Regions from separate parts of the Paramixta manurensis genome, predicted to be linked through region 3. Evidence: predicted binding sites of a transcription regulator. Region 3 holds the regulator's gene; each other region holds the start of a gene.
What was found. The regulator PurR, encoded in region 3, represses purine synthesis genes. The targets are predictions, from matches to a motif close to CANGCAAACGTTTGCNTG.
Positions count from the first base shown of each region.

Region 1: raiA (ribosome-associated translation inhibitor RaiA) is a predicted target of PurR. The motif match lies at 1,447-1,464, and genes of this name have one in related genera.
Region 2: gcvT (glycine cleavage system aminomethyltransferase GcvT) is a predicted target of PurR. The motif match lies at 1,393-1,410, and genes of this name have one in related genera.

Region 1 is NZ_CP054212.1:3,580,699-3,583,975, forward strand. Features, by position in the region: gene rluD (23S rRNA pseudouridine(1911/1915/1917) synthase RluD) at 1-525, opposite strand, end outside; gene bamD (outer membrane protein assembly factor BamD) at 656-1,387, shown strand; gene raiA (ribosome-associated translation inhibitor RaiA) at 1,658-1,987, shown strand; Phe leader region at 2,083-2,207, shown strand; gene pheL (pheA operon leader peptide PheL) at 2,084-2,131, shown strand; gene pheA (bifunctional chorismate mutase/prephenate dehydratase) at 2,228-3,277, shown strand, end outside.
Region 2 is NZ_CP054212.1:3,804,637-3,807,913, forward strand. Features, by position in the region: gene gcvH (glycine cleavage system protein GcvH) at 1-212, opposite strand, end outside; gene gcvT (glycine cleavage system aminomethyltransferase GcvT) at 239-1,336, opposite strand; gene ubiI (FAD-dependent 2-octaprenylphenol hydroxylase) at 1,805-3,007, opposite strand; gene ubiH (2-octaprenyl-6-methoxyphenyl hydroxylase) at 3,021-3,277, opposite strand, start outside.
Region 3 is NZ_CP054212.1:2,196,774-2,200,050, reverse strand. Features, by position in the region: gene PMPD1_RS10695 (aldo/keto reductase) at 1-356, opposite strand, end outside; gene cydH (cytochrome bd-I oxidase subunit CydH) at 616-705, opposite strand; gene purR (HTH-type transcriptional repressor PurR) at 992-2,017, shown strand; gene punR (DNA-binding transcriptional activator PunR) at 2,068-2,985, opposite strand; gene punC (purine nucleoside transporter PunC) at 3,103-3,277, shown strand, end outside.

The sequences.
Region 1 (3,277 bases), 1.4 Mb from region 3:
GGCCACTGCTTCATACTCACGCGTGATTTCACGTAACTGCAATGATTCGACCAGATGCGTTTGCGCCGGAATGGTTTTCGCCACCACCATCAAGCCGGTCGTATCTTTATCCAAACGATGTACAATTCCGGCACGCGGCACATCGGCAATCGGCGGATAATAGTGCAGCAATGCATTTAACACCGTGCCATCCGGGTTGCCGGCGCCGGGGTGAACCACTAAATCGCGCGGTTTATTGATTACCAGAATATCGTCATCTTCATAAACGATATTGAGCGCAATATCCTGTGCTTCCCAGCGCGCCTCTTCCTCGATTTCGGCCCGAATTGCGACCTCTTCGCCGCCGAATACTTTTTCTTTCGGTTTATCGATAATGTTACCGTTCACCGTCACGCGTCGATCAAGGATCCACTCTTTTATGCGTGAACGTGAATAATCAGGGAACAATTCCGCTAAAGTCTGATCTAAGCGTTGTCCGAGTTGTGATTCGGACACCGTTGCGGTGAGTTGAACTTGTTGTGCCATAAACAGCTTCTTCGTTAACGTTGGGTTTTCACGGCGATGCCGTTTAATATAATGTGCTATCGTACTTGGTCACTATCGGAAGCTTAACGGACAGCTTTCGCAATAACACTCTGAGGATAATCAAATCGTCATGACGCGTATGAAATATCTGGTGGCTGCAGCCACGTTGAGCCTGGCACTGGTTGGTTGTTCCAGCACCAAGGATGAGGTTCCAGACAACCCGCCATCCGAGATTTACGCTACGGCCCAGCAAAAGCTGCAGGACGGTAACTTTAAAGGAGCAATAACGCAACTGGAAGCGCTCGATAACCGCTATCCTTTTGGGCCGTACTCCCAGCAAGTTCAGTTAGACCTGATCTACGCCTACTATAAAAATGCCGATTTACCGATGGCTCAGGCAGCGATTGATCGGTTTATGCGTCTAAATCCGACCCATCCAAACATTGACTATGTCGTGTATATGAAAGGTCTGACGGATATGGCGTTGGATGATTCCGCGTTGCAGGGCTTCTTCGGGATTGATCGCTCCGATCGCGATCCACAGCACGCGCGCGATGCATTCCGCGACTTCTCTCAGCTATTGCGTACCTACCCGAACAGCCAATATGCGACCGATGCCCGGAAACGTCTGGTATATCTGAAAGATCGCCTGGCGAAGTACGAACTTTCCGTAGCGCAATTCTACACCAAGCGTGAGGCTTATGTCGCTGTCGTTAACCGTGTAGAGCAAATGATGACGGATTATCCAGATACGCAGGCGACGCGTACCGCTCTGCCGTTGATGGAAAATGCCTATCGCCAGCTACAACTGAATGCTGAAGCCGATAAAGTGGCAAAACTTATTGCCGCTAACCGGACCTGATCGGCCAACAATAAAAAATGGCAGCTCGCGGGCTGCCATTTTTTTGGCGAAAAAAACCACAAAAAACAGTTTTCCTCGCCCGGTTAACTTATCAATCTTGCCTGTTTAAACCGAGGGCGACAAGCCCTTCGCGTCGATTTATTCGTCTATTTCACAAATTTATCGACACTGACAAAAAGTGACATTTTTTCGTGATCACAATCACACATTGAGCCTTTTTTCGCGCTATGCTGGACTCACCAAGACGGAAATGACAGAGAGGTAAGAATGATGATTCTGAACATTACCAGCAAGCAAATGGAAATTACGGCGGCTATCCGCCAGCATGTCGAAGACCGTCTCGCCAAACTTGAAAAGTGGCAAACCCATCTGATTAATCCGCACATTGTTCTTTCGAAGGAGCCGAAAGAGTTTGTCGCCGATGCCACAATTAACACGCCGAATGGTCCTTTGGTTGCCAGCGCAAAAAATGAAGATATGTATGCGGCAATCAACGACCTGATCGCGAAGCTGGAACGCCAGTTAAATAAAGTTCAGCATAAAGGTGAAGCGCGCCGCGCCACCGCCAGCGTGAAAGATTATGTGAGCGTCGAAGAGTAACCCAGCTTTACAGGTAACGCGCCTCCGGGCGCGTTTTTTATTGACAGCAACAAATTGCAGCGGTTACTGTTAAGACAAATCACTACGGATAGCAATATGAAACCACAGTCGTTTTTCTTCGCCTTCTTTTTTACCTTCCCCTGAACGGGAGGCTATTCGTCGTGTAAGAAAGAAAGCGAAGACGAACAACAAAGCCTCCTGACCAGGAGGCTTTTTTTTGGACATCTGACAGGTAGCCCTATGACCCCCGAAAATCCATTACTGGCTCTGCGAGAGAAAATCAGCGCCGTCGATGAAACGTTACTGAGCTTGCTTGCCGAGCGCCGAATGCTGGCCATTGAGGTCGCAAAAGCAAAAATGGCGACTCACCGCCCGATCCGTGACATCGATCGCGAACGTGACCTACTCGAACGCCTGATTACGCTTGGAAAAAACCACCAGCTTGATGCGCATTACATCACGCGTCTTTTCCAGCAAATCATTGAAGATTCAGTATTAACTCAGCAAGCCCTGCTACAAAAACATTTAAACCCGGCAAACCTGAGCTCTGTGCGCATTGCCTTCCTCGGCCCGAAAGGTTCTTACTCCCATCTTGCCGCGCGTAAATACGCCGCCCGCCATTTTGCAGAGTTTATTGAAAGCGGCTGCCTGAAATTCCAAGACATTATTCGTCAGGTAGAAACCGGTCAGGCGGACTATGCCGTTCTGCCAATTGAAAACACCAGCTCCGGCTCTATCAATGATGTGTATGACCTACTTCAACACACCAGTTTGTCTATCGTCGGCGAAATGACCGTACCCATCGATCACTGCGTATTGGTCGCTGCTCCAACGGATCTCCAGCAAATTGATACGGTGTACAGCCATCCACAACCGTTCCAGCAATGCAGCCAGTTTATTAACCGTTTCCCACACTGGAAAATTGTTTATACCGAAAGTACCGCGGCGGCAATGGAAAAAGTCGCTGCGCTAAATACGCCGAACGTCGCGGCATTAGGCAGTGAAGCTGGCGGAGAGCTCTATCAGCTTCAGGTACTGGAACGTAACTTGGCGAACCAACAGCAAAACATCACACGGTTTATCATTCTGGCACGTAAACCGGTAGACGTTTCGGAGCAAGTTCCGGCTAAAACCACCTTAATTATGGCTACCGGCCAACAGGCCGGGGCGTTAGTTGAGGCATTGTTAGTGTTACGCCAACACAATCTGATTATGAGCAAACTGGAATCTCGCCCGATAAACGGCAATCCGTGGGAAGAGATGTTTTATATTGATGTGCAGGGAAACCTG
Region 2 (3,277 bases), 1.6 Mb from region 3:
TAAATATCGGAGGCGGCTTTTACCGACTCGGCGACCGCGCAATCATCGCCAACGGCAAAAGTGGCGCCCACTTCTGGCAAGTCGACGAAAACCATATCGCCCAACAATTCTTGCGCATGCTCGGTAATACCGACGGTATAAGTACCATCAGCCTCTTTGCGCACCCATTCATGGCTTTCACGGTACTTCAATTCATTTGGCACATTGCTCATCGCCACACTCTCCTAAAAGAAAAAAGTTACTGAGCGACCGGTTTACCGGCGCGAACAAAAATCGGTTTGGTCACTTTCACCGGCATTTCCCGGTTACGAATCAACACAATGGCCTGATCGCCAATGCCGGCCGACACGCGGGCCAGCGCGATGCTGCACCCCAAAGTGGGGGAAAAGGAGCCGCTAGTGATCACCCCTTCCTGTTGGTTGCCTTCCGCGTCGGTGAAATGAACTGGCAGCGCGTTACGCAGTACGCCTTTTTCCGTCATCAGCAGACCTACCAGTTTTTCGGTGCCCTTCTCGCGCTGCGCTTCCAGCGCTTCGCGACCAATGAATTGCCGGTCGCCGGGTTCCCAACTAATGGTCCAGCCCATATTGGCCGCCAGCGGAGAGACACTCTCATCCATCTCTTGGCCATACAGGTTCATGCCAGCTTCCAGCCGAAGCGTGTCACGCGCGCCGAGACCGGCTGGTTTCACGCCTGCAGCGAGCAGTTGTTGCCATAAGGCAGCCGCCTGCGCCACCGGCAAAGCAATCTCATAACCGGCTTCTCCGGTATAACCGGTAGTGGCAATAAAGAGATCGTCCGCCTGTACGCCAAAGAAAGGTTTCATCCCGCTGACGGCCTGACGTTGCACGTCGCTAAATAGCGTTTGCGCTTTCTGCTGCGCGTTTGGCCCCTGTACCGCAATTAACGCCAAGTCATCGCGTTCGGTTAGCGTGACGCCAAAGGGCTCGGCGTGCTGATTAATCCACGCCAGATCCTTCTCCCGGGTAGCGGAGTTCACCACCAGACGGAACCAATCCTCACGCATAAAGTACACAATCAGATCGTCAATTACGCCTGCCGATGCATTCAGCATTGCGGTGTAGAGCGCCTTGCCAGGCTGGGTCAGTTTGGCGACATCATTCGCCACCAAATAACGCAGAAACTCGCGGGTTCGCGCGCCATGCAGGTCAACAATCGTCATATGAGAAACGTCAAACATACCCGCATCGGTACGAACAGCATGGTGCTCGTCCATTTGCGAACCGTAGTGCAACGGCATCATCCAGCCATGAAAATCGACCATACGCGCGCCGCAGGCCTGGTGCTGTTCAAACAAGGGTGTCTGCTGAGTCATATCATTCCTGTACTGAGAGCAAGTCTGAAGTTAGACGCCTGCCGGAAAAATCGCCTGACGCAAACGTTACCTTTCCCTCGACGTTATCACCGAATGCGGCGATTAACCATAAGCCCTACGAGGGCGAATTTTTATCTGCTATGGAAAAGTGCTCAATAGTGTGCAGAGTTTTCATCTAAAAAACTGCGTTACATAACACATAACCAACAACAAAATGGTAATAACGCAGAGTAATAATAAAGATTGCTACGCCAGCAGATAAAAAATAACTTCTGCTTAAAACGTCATGGATAAGAAAAAGTAATGCGAAACTCCAGGTAAAATTAGAATAATTCAAATGAGGGTCAAAGATGGGGCAGATGCATCAAGATGGGGCAAACGGAGAAAAATGGACCAGAAACCTAACAGAGGGCAACACCGGGGACGATGCAGGCATCGGCCCCGGCTGCGGGGGAGGATCAGTTCAACCTAACGTAACCAGTGCGGCAAATCGTTCAATCCCATTGCCTGCTTCAATAAACGAGGCTTCACGCCTGGCAGATTATCGGCCAGCGTCAGACCAATATCTCGCAGCAATTTTTTCGCCGGGTTCTCACCGGCAAACAGTTGGCGGAAACCCTGCATACCTGCCAGCATCAACGCCGCGCTGTGCTTGCGCTCACGCTCGTAACGGCGCAAATAAAGATGTTGCCCAATATCTTTGCCCTGTTGATGCAGCCGTTTTATCTCGCCGATTAAAGTGGCAGCATCCATAAACCCGAGGTTGACGCCCTGTCCGGCCAGCGGATGGATGGTATGCGCGGCATCGCCGACCAGCGCCAGGCGATGCCCGGCAAACTGACGTGCATACCGCGCCATCAGTGGGAAGGTTTCACGTTCACTTTCTACCCGGCATAAACCGAGACGCATATCGAATGCCACCGACAACTGTTGATTAAACAACGCCTCTGGCATTGAACGCAGCCGGTCAGCTTCTTGTGGCGGTAGCGACCATACGATCGAACTGAGGTGCGGGTCGCTAAGCGGAAGGAATGCCAAAATACCATCGCCGTGAAACACCTGGCGCGCTACCGCGTCATGTGGCTGTTCGGTACGAATATTGGCGACTAAAGCATGGTGTTCGTAATCCCAAAACGTTAAGGGGATATCGGCTTTTTGTCGCAGCCATGAATGCGCGCCATCTGCCGCAATCATCAAACGCGCGCTCATCATATTGCCATCGGCAAGCGTGATAAAAGCTTCGTTCTCGCCAAACGCGACCTGTTGTAACTCGGCTGGCGCGCGAAGCGTTACGTCATCCAACCCGGCGGCGCGTTGCCATAATGCCTGGTGAATCACCTGATTTTCAACGATATGCCCAAGGTGAGTTAGCGCCTGCTGCTCAGCATCAAATGCGATATGCCCAAAACTATCCCGATCCCAGACCTCCATCGCATGGTAACGGCTGGCGCGCCAGGCAAGAATCGATGACCAGGCGTCAAGATGCTGCAGTAAACGTTCGCTGGCAGCGTTAATTGCCGAGACGCGTAAGGCGGGCGCGGCATCCTGCGCAATCGGGCGCGGTTCAGCCTTTTCCAGCACCACCACCCGCAGCCCACTACCATGCAGGCCACACGCCACCGCCAGCCCTACCATCCCGCCGCCGGCGATCGCTACATCAAATGTTTGCATTAACCATCCTCTCTTAACGCTTTACCCAGCCGAGCGTACGCTCAGCCAGCCTGGTACGCAGAATCGGGAGCTTATCCATCGCCATCAATCCTAAATTTCGCCCGACGACTAACGGGGCGTAGTGATTGGCAAACAGGCGCACCAAACCATCGGTCACGCCGATCGTCGCCTGTTGATCGGCCTGCCGACGCTGCGCATAGCGCTGTAACACAGCGAAGCTGCCGCTATCTTGCTGCTGGCGCCAGGCGGCGGCAACCGTCTCCGCCAGGG
Region 3 (3,277 bases):
AGCCGTTTCAAAGAGGCTTCGCATTGTTGGATAAGCGCTTTGCGCCCCGCCCCGCCGCCGTTCGGATCGCCCGGGTGCAGGTTGCAATAGAACTTAGTGCTAAGTACCAACGCATCGCGCCGAACGCGATTTTGGGTAAGGTAATCTCCGATAATTTGCTCAGAATGACCGGCAGTATAAATATTGGCGGTATCCACGAAGTTTCCTCCACGCGCCAGATATTCATCAAGCATAGCGAACGACTCTTCGGGGCTGGCTCCCCAGCCGAAGTCTTCACCGAACGTCATGGTTCCCAGACAATATGGGCTAACGCGCAATCCGGAACGTCCAAGTGTGACAAAGTGATTGAGAGGCATTGATTGCTCCTGTTCAGGTTAGAGAATGCAGCCAATGAGCTGCCGGTAAGTCGAGGGCGAGTGATCGCTTCCAACCGGAACAGACAGGGTATGTCGTCCTTAATCAGCGAAGAAGGCGTGTGCGTTCATTTCTTATGCGTGATAGTTCAAAGATGCCTGCAGCGAGGGGCGTGTCGGCACATAAAAAAACTGCACCTTACTTTGTTGGATGCCCAACATTTGGCGTGCAGCTCATCAATGATTTTTTATTTTCGCCAGCTTAGTGCATAACCGCCGTCAGGCTAAAAGCCACAATCACCAGTAAAGCAGCGACGGTTGTAAACAATGAAAACTTTAGATCGGTTGACATGTTTCGCTCCTGAAAGACCTTACAAAGGGTAATTGAATAGATTTTCGCACAGTTGCCGGTAAAAATCTCGTCTTATGCTCACAGCCTTGATAGAATTTCGTTTTTCCGTTGCGCAACAACCGTCGCATTCGGTTGTTGGCTGCCTGTTCCCGGTGTTCCACCTTCCTGATATGACTCAGAAAGCCACCCTAAAACATGAATAACGCCGGGTCGAAAAGCTAAATTGACGCAAACGATTAACATTCAGTTTATCAGCCAGTTGCGATAAACCAGGAGTACCATTTTAATGGCAACAATTAAAGATGTGGCGAAACGCGCCGGGGTTTCGACCACCACCGTTTCACATGTCATCAATAAAACCCGTTTCGTAGCCGAAGAGACGCGGGAAGCGGTGCAGGATGCGATTAAAGCGCTGCACTATTCGCCGAGCGCGGTCGCACGCAGCCTTAAGGTTAATCACACTAAGTCGATCGGCCTGTTGGCCACCTCAAGCGAAGCGCCCTATTTTGCCGAAATTATTGAGGCGGTCGAAAACCGCTGTTTTGAGCGTGGCTACACTCTCATCCTTGGCAATGCGCATAACGATTTGCAAAAACAGCAGGCCTACCTGTCAATGATGGCGCAAAAACGCGTCGACGGGTTGCTGGTAATGTGTTCGGAATATCCGAACGATTTATTAAAAATGCTGGAAGAAAACCGTTCTATTCCGATGGTGGTGATGGATTGGGGCGAATCACGCGGCGACTTTACCGATACGGTGCTGGATAACGCTTTTGAAGGCGGCTATTTGGCAGGTCGCTATCTTATTGAGCGTGGTCACCGTGATATTGGGGCGATTCCCGGCCAGATGGAGCGAAATACCGGCGGCGGTCGTCACGCCGGCTTTCTGAAAGCATTGGCTGAAGAGAATATCCCGGTGCGCAACGAATGGATTGTTCAGGGCGATTTTGAGCCAGAATCAGGCTACCAAGCTATGCAACAGATTCTCTCGCAAAAACAGCGGCCTACAGCTGTATTTTGCGGCGGCGATATTATGGCGATGGGCGCGATTTGCGCCGCCGATGAACTGGGGTTACGCGTCCCACAGGATATTTCGGTGATCGGGTATGACAACGTGCGCAACGCGCGTTATTTCGCGCCAGCATTGACCACCGTACACCAGCCTAAAGAGCAGTTAGGCGAAACCGCTTTCGATATGCTGCTTGACCGTATTATCAACAAACGCGAAGAGCCGCAAACTATTGAAGTTCATCCCCATCTGGTCGAGCGCCGCTCGGTTGCCGATGGCCCGTTCCTTGATTACCGGCGGTAACGCTTAATGCTGCGGGCAGCGCCGCTGTCCGCAACACGACGCGATGGGCGTTAGGTTCCCTTCTCTTCACGTAACCACTCCTCATTCAACGTCTCTCCGGTGCCAAGATAGCTCAATAACCATGTCAGCGCCGGAGACGTATCCTGCTCGATCCAACTCACGCAGCAGGGGCTGTCGGGAAAACGTGTCGCCAGATTTAGCTCATGCAAATGCCCCGCGGCTAACCACGGCGCGGCGAAGTGCCCGGGCACCATCCCGACGCAAAGCCCGGCCTGTAAGCAATCGAACCCGGTTTCCCAATCCGGTACCACCAGACGCCGCTGATTGTCCAACGTCCAAGTGGTTCGTCGCGGTAAGGCGCGTGAGGTGTCCTCCAGTACCAGTGATGGCCAGGCGCGAATGACTTCATCATCCAGCACATCGCGATAGCTGGCTAATGGGTGTGTGGCGCTTACCACGCAACGCCAGTTCAGGGTGCCCATGTCGCGGAAGGCGAAACGGCCACCGACCGGAATGGCCTGAGTTGCCCCAATAGCCACTTCAACTCGCCCATCTGCCAGCGCATCCCAAACCCCATTAAAGACTTCCGGTGAAACCAGCAGTTCCATATCCGGGAAGTGGCGGTAAAAATCCAACACCAGTTGACGCGTTCGCTGTGGTTTTACAATCCTATCGACCGCAATGCTCAACTGACCTCGCCAGCCATTAGCTACCTGCTGACACTGACGCCGCGTGGCAAGCATTTTTTTGATAACACCACGGCTTTCGCGAATAAATAGCGCGCCGGCATCGGTCAGAACCACATCGCGATGCCGCCGCTCAAACAAGCTTACCGCCAACCACTCCTCCAGTTGCCGTACCGTATAACTGACGGCGGAGGGAACGCGATGAAGCTCATTTGCCGCTGCGGTAAAACTGCCAGTACGCGCAACGGCATCAAGTACTTCGAGAGAATATTCAGACCACATTTTTTGCCTGCAATTTTTTTGATAGCAATGTGCAAATATTAGCGTTTCACAAGCACTCTTGCACCCCTTTACACTCTGCGGCGTTAAAATCACCTGTAATAATAAAAGAGTTGTTTAATGATGAGATCGAAAGGATTTTTGTTGTACCTCGCCCTACTGAGCATGTTGGGCTTTCTCGCCACCGATATGTATCTCCCCGCTTTCGGCGCGATGCAGCAGGACTTGCAAACGCACCCCGGTACGATTAGCGCCAGTCTGAGCATCTTCCTGGCCGGTTTCGCCTGTGCGCAAC